Collimonas fungivorans Ter331: one gene and its partner. The protein of the gene in region 2 binds, or shares a complex with, the protein of the main gene of each other region. Links are inferred from orthologs where the notes say so. Each region holds a gene or a part of one and is shown on either strand. Other genes may lie near its edges. The genes, in order: groL and metK.

Region 1 (3,226 bases), 360 kb from region 2 along the record:
CATCACCGCCATGCGGTCGCAGATCATCTTGATGACTTCCATCTGGTGCGTGATCAAGACGATGGTCAAGCCCAGTTCGCGATTGATCTTGCGCAGCAGTTCCAGGATAGAGCGGGTGGTTTCCGGATCGAGCGCCGAGGTGGCTTCGTCCGACAACAAGACTTTCGGCTCATTCGCCAAGGCCCGCGCGATGCCGACACGCTGCTTCTGGCCGCCGCTGATCTGCGCCGGATAACTGTCCTTGAGCGCGGTCAGCCCGACCAGTTCCAGCAGCGGCGTGACCTTTTTAGCGATCTCGCTTTTCGACAAGCCGGCCAGTTCCAGCGGCAGCGCGATGTTGTCGTATACGGTGCGCGACGACAGCAGGTTGAAGTGCTGGAAAATCATGCCGATTTCCCGCCGCGCGCCGCGCAGCTGTTCGGCGTCGAGCGCGGTCAGGTCCTTGCCGTCGACGATGATGTTGCCGGAAGTAGGGCGGTTCAGCAGGTTGAGGCAACGCACCAGAGTGCTCTTGCCGGCGCCGCTGCGGCCGATGATGCCGAAGATTTCCCCTTTGCGGATCGACAGGCTGACGTTGCGCACCGCATCGACCGGCCCGCGGGCGCCGTTGAAGCGCTGGGTGACTGCTTTGATTTCTATCATCTCAGAATGAAAAAAAGGCAGCTGATTGCATAAACATCAACAATCTCGCCGCCGTTATGTATTTTAGTAGGTGCTTATTTTATAAGCGTTTATCAACCATGGGAAGGAACATTTAGGCATGGCGTTATTACCGTCGTGTCTATGCAAACACCGCAGACGCAGTTAAATGGGGTCGGAGTTTTTTTCGCGTTTTTTGCGAAAATTACTCCGCCCCCATTTAACGGACTACGGAGCGCGATGTAAAAAAGCCCGCGACGGATAACCATCGCAGGCTTTTTCATAAAGCAACAACAGATGTTTTACAAAGGCCGGAAGAGTGCCGGCCTTTGTAATTACATCATGCCGTCCATACCACCCATACCGCCCATGCCACCCATACCGCCTGGCATGCCGCCAGCCGACTTGTCTTCTGGCTGTTCAGCGATCATCGCTTCAGTAGTCAGGATCAGGGCAGCAACCGAAGCGGCGTTTTGCAGTGCCGAACGGGTAACCTTGGTTGGATCCAGGATGCCCAGTGCAATCATGTCGCCATAAGTGCCGTCGGCAGCGTTGTAACCGTAGTTGCCCTTGCCAGCCAAGACTGCGTTGACCACAACCGATGGCTCGTCGCCAGCGTTGAATACGATCTGGCGCAGTGGCTCTTCGATCGCGCGCAGCACGATCTTGATGCCGGCTTCCTGGTCAGCATTGTCGCCCTTCAGGTCCTTGATGTTGGCACGTGCGCGCAGGAATGCAACGCCGCCGCCTGGCACAACGCCTTCTTCTACTGCTGCACGGGTAGCGTGCAGAGCATCTTCAACGCGGGCTTTCTTTTCTTTCATTTCAACTTCGGTTGCAGCACCAACGCGGATCAGCGCAACGCCGCCAGCCAGCTTGGCAACGCGTTCTTGCAGTTTTTCACGGTCGTAGTCCGAAGAGGCTTCTTCGATCTGCGCACGGATTTGCTTGACGCGAGCTTCGATGGTGACGGCTTCGCCGGCGCCGTCGATAATGGTGGTGTTTTCCTTGCTGATTTCGATACGCTTGGCTTGGCCCAGTTCAGCCAGAGTAGCTTTTTCCAGAGTCAGGCCGACTTCTTCAGCGATCACTTGGCCGCCGGTCAGGATAGCGATGTCTTCCAGCATGGCTTTGCGGCGGTCGCCAAAGCCTGGGGCCTTGACAGCTGCAGTCTTCAGGATGCCGCGGATGTTGTTCACAACCAGGGTAGCCAGCGCTTCGCCTTCGACATCTTCTGCGATGATCAGCAGAGGACGGCCCGACTTGGCGACTTGTTCCAGGATCGGCAGCAGGTCACGGATGTTCGATACTTTTTTGTCGAACAGCAGGACGAACGGATTTTCCAGCGCAACAACTTGCTTTTCCGGATTGTTGATGAAGTATGGCGACAGGTAGCCGCGGTCGAATTGCATGCCTTCGACGATGTCCAGTTCGTTTTCCAGCGACTTGCCGTCTTCGACAGTGATCACGCCTTCTTTGCCGACCTTGTCCATTGCCTTGGCAATGATTTCGCCGATGTCAGCGTCGGAGTTAGCCGAGATCGAACCGACTTGAGCGATTTCCTTGCTGGTGGTAGTTGGCTTCGACAGTGTCTTGATTTCAGCAACGATGGCGACAACAGCTTTGTCGATACCGCGCTTCAGGTCTGTCGGGTTGAAACCGGCGGCAACGTACTTGAAGCCTTCGCGCACGATGGCTTGCGCCAGCACGGTTGCAGTAGTGGTGCCGTCGCCAGCGTTGTCGGAAGTCTTGGAAGCGACTTCTTTCACCAGCTGCGCGCCCATGTTTTCCAGCTTGTCTTTCAGTTCGATTTCTTTAGCGACCGACACACCGTCTTTAGTAACGGTAGGAGCGCCGAAGCTGCGTTCCAGGACCACGTTACGGCCCTTAGGACCCAGCGTTACCTTGACTGCGTTAGCCAGGATGTTGACGCCGTTGACGATCTTGGCGCGTGCTTCATCGCCGAAAATTACTTGTTTTGCTGCCATGTTTTATTCTCCTGAATAGGTTGAATTCGATTGTGTAGCTTGGATAACGCAGGGATCCGAAAGGGGCGCCAGGCGCCGGTCAGTCGGAAAATCCCGGATTAACCGAAATTACTTGCCTTCGACTACGGCAAACAAGTCTTCTTCGCGCATCACCAGCAGTTCCTGGCCGTCGATCTTGACAGCCTGGCCGGAGTATTTGCCGAACAGAACGCGGTCGCCAACCTTGACTGCCAGCGCGCGGACGTTGCCGTTCTCCAGGATCTTGCCGTTGCCTACGGCCAGGACTTCACCCTGGTCCGGCTTTTCAGCAGCAGCGTCTGGCAGCACGATGCCGGATGCAGTTTTAGTTTCTTGGTCGAGACGCTTGACGATGACGCGATCGTGCAAAGGACGAAGATTCATATGTGACTCCTTGAGATTCAACAGGTTATTTGTATTTGCAGCAACATCGCAGCAAAGTGGACTGACCGCTCTGCTTTGCTATATGGATGCGCCGCACAGTGACTAGGTCGAGGAGATTGTTAGCACTCTCTCCTAACGAGTGCTAAGTATAGGGACGCTCTGTCGATTTTTCAAGCCCGCATTCGGCTTCTGTCCGC
Region 2 (3,102 bases):
CATTTCGTGCAACTCGCTCTTGATATAAGCATAGTAGATCGGCGCCGCCACCAGTCCCGGCAGGCCGAACGCGGCTTCGGTCAGGACCATCACCAGCAGCAACTCCCAGCTGCGCGCATTGATCTGCGAGCCGACGATGCGCGCGTTCAGGAAATATTCCAGCTTGTGGATCACGATCAGGAACACCAGCGCCGCCAGCGCCACATAGATCGACACCGACAAGGCCACCAGCACGATCAGCGTATTCGAAATCAGGTTGCCTATCACCGGCAGCAGGCCTGCCAGGAACGTGACCACGATCATGGTCTTGGTCAACGGCAGGTGGATGCCGCCGAGGCGCAGCACCACCAGCAGGAAAATCGCTGTCAAGGTGGTGTTCAGCAGGGAAATCTTGACCTGGGCGAACACCACGCGGCGAAACGCATCCGCCAGCAGCTGCGCCCGTCCCAGCAATTCGGCCGCCAGCGGCTGCAGCAGCGGCATCGGATGGGCGGCGTTCAAGGCCACCATGGCGCCTAGCACCATGCCCACCAGTACGTGGACGAATACCTGCACCGCTTCCTTGCCGGCCAGCTGCACTTCGCCGCGATGCGACTGCAGCCAGTCGCTGATGATCTCGCGGATGTCGTCGATATCGTCCGGCAGGTATTGCTGCAGCCAGGCCGGCAGCTGGGTGCGGGCCTGGTCCACCACTACCATCAGCTTCCCTTGCAGCACCTGGATGCGGTCGGGGCCGCCGTGGAAAAAGGCCGCCAGCCCGACTATCGCTAGCGTCAGCGCGCCGATGATGATCGCCGACAGGAACACGACCGAAATCAGGTGCGCGCGCTGGCTGGTCAGGCGCCGCTGCACCAGGGGCGTCAGGGTACGCACCAGTTCGTACACCAGCAAGCCGGCCAGCAAGGCCGTCAGCATGTGCAGGGTCATCACCAGGAACAGCCCGGTGAGCGCGACCAGCCAGGCCGCCAGGCGAAAACGCGGCAAGGTGGTGATCACGGGACGCAAAGGACGCTGATCGGCAGATGGTTCGGAAACGGTTTGGGGGGCGGAGGCCATGGCGGGACTTGTTCTTTTGTCGTAGTCACTGAGGTGGTCAGTGTAGCAAGTCGTTACCATCGTGCAAAGCACGATTCTGGCATTTGGCGCGGCAAGACGGGGAAATGCTTCCCCCCGCCTTGCCGCCAGGCGGCTGTTACAGCGCAGCGGCTTTCAGTGCGGCAGCCTTGTCGGTGCGCTCCCAGGTGAATTCCGGCTCTTCGCGGCCGAAATGGCCGTAGGCTGCGGTCTTCTGGTAGATAGGGCGCAGCAGGTCCAGCATCTGCACGATGCCTTTAGGACGCAGGTCGAAATGCTCCAGCACCAGCTGCGCCAGTTTTTCGTCGCTGATCTTGCCGGTGCCGAAGGTGGTCACCATCACCGAAGTCGGCTTGGCGATGCCGATGGCGTACGACACCTGGATCTGGCAGCGGGTGGCCAGGCCGGCGGCCACGATGTTCTTGGCGACATAACGGCCGGCGTAGGCCGCCGAGCGGTCGACCTTGGACGGGTCCTTGCCGGAGAATGCGCCGCCGCCGTGGGGCGCAGCGCCGCCGTAGGTGTCGACAATGATCTTGCGCCCGGTCAGGCCGCAATCGCCTTGCGGGCCGCCGATGACAAAACGGCCGGTCGGGTTGATCAGGTAGCGGGTGTTCTGCAGCCATTCCTTCGGCACCACCGGTTTGATGATTTCTTCGATCGCCGCTTCTTCGATCGCCTTGTGCTGCATTTCGGGCGCATGCTGGGTGGACAGCACCACGGTATCGATCGCTACCGGCACGCCGTCGACGTATTTCAGCGTGACTTGCGATTTTGCATCCGGACGCAGCCAAGGCAGGCGGCCATCCTTGCGCAACTGCGACTGGCGTTCGACGATGCGGTGCGCGTAATAGATTGCGGCCGGCATCAGTTCCGGCGTTTCGTCGCAGGCATAACCGAACATCAGGCCCTGGTCGCCGGCGCCCTGGTCGAGATCGATGCCCTTGCCTTCGTCCACGCCCTGGGCGATGTCCGGCGATTGCTTGTCGTAGCCGACCAGCACCGAGCAGCTCTTGTAATCGATGCCGTAGTCGGCGTTGTCGTAGCCGATGCGTTTGATGGTTTCGCGCGCGACGGCAATGTAATCGACATTGGCAAAAGTGGTGACTTCACCCGCCAGCACGACCAGGCCGGTATTGCACAAGGTTTCGGCGGCGACCCGGGCTTGCGGGTCTTGGGTAAAGATGGCGTCGAGGATAGCGTCGGAGATCTGGTCCGCGACTTTGTCGGGATGACCTTCGGAGACGGATTCGGAAGTGAAGAGGTACTCATGTGCCATAACAGGCTCCTACAAAAAAACAGTGGTGACCATGTCGCAGTCAAACCTGTTGAGCCTGCGACGCTTTAGCGAAATTTGTATGCCGCCTCGCAAGTTGTCTATTAACTCGGCGGATAATGCTAATTACTATATATTAAGATGATTCTGGCAAGCAATCTATCCGCCACCTAAAAACACCTTGCAACCTTATTCGGTTTTCAAACTATTGTGCTATTTTACGCCTCTTGAAAAAAATCGGCAAAATCCACCTTCTTTTGGCTCTTGATGAGCTCCGCCAATGCTTGTAACACTCTTCCGCCTGCTGTCGACGCTGCCCCTGCTTTTCCTGCATGCAATAGGGACGCTAGGCGGCTGGCTGGTATACCTGGCCTCGGCTTCGTACCGCGGCAAACTAAAAGACAATCTGTTCCGGGCCGGTTATCCGGCGGCTTTGCCGCAGGCCATCAGCGAATCCGGCAAGAGCATGTTCGAGCTGCCGTTCATCTGGTGCGCCGCGCCGCAACGGGTGCTGCGCACCGCCACCATCGAGAACTGGGAGCTGGCGCAAGCGGCGCTGGACGCCAAGACCGGCGTGATTTTCCTGACCCCGCACCTGGGCTGCTTTGAAATCATCGCCCAGGCGATCGCCACCAAGACCCCGCTTACCGCGCTGTACCGGCCGCCGCGCAAAGCCGCGCTCAAGCCCTTGATCGAAGGCGCGCGCGGACGCCACAACCTGTTGCTGGCGCCGGCCAACCTGGCGGGCGTGC

What was found.
Region 1: the proteins of metK (region 2) and groL are in contact, whole or in part, in a cryo-EM structure (PDB 8P4O), measured with the Escherichia coli proteins. The link is inferred for Collimonas fungivorans Ter331 from one-to-one orthologs.

The regions. Positions count from the first base shown.
Region 1 is NC_015856.1:4,362,257-4,365,482, reverse strand. Bases 302-3,205 are described here. They hold groL (chaperonin GroEL), read right to left. Parts: upstream 2,628-3,205; coding sequence 975-2,627; downstream 302-974. Other genes in these bases: groES (co-chaperone GroES), read right to left, coding at 2,736-3,029; CFU_RS19395 (methionine ABC transporter ATP-binding protein), read right to left, coding at 302-642. Also shown: more of CFU_RS19395, read right to left, coding at 1-301.
Region 2 is NC_015856.1:4,724,408-4,727,509, forward strand. The notes cover bases 274-3,053. They hold metK (methionine adenosyltransferase), read right to left. Parts: upstream 2,354-3,053; coding sequence 1,193-2,353; downstream 274-1,192. Other genes in these bases: CFU_RS20975 (AI-2E family transporter), read right to left, coding at 274-1,056; CFU_RS20985 (lysophospholipid acyltransferase family protein), read left to right, coding at 2,631-3,053. Also shown: more of CFU_RS20975, read right to left, coding at 1-273; more of CFU_RS20985, read left to right, coding at 3,054-3,102. UniProt on the Escherichia coli protein: Catalyzes the formation of S-adenosylmethionine (AdoMet) from methionine and ATP.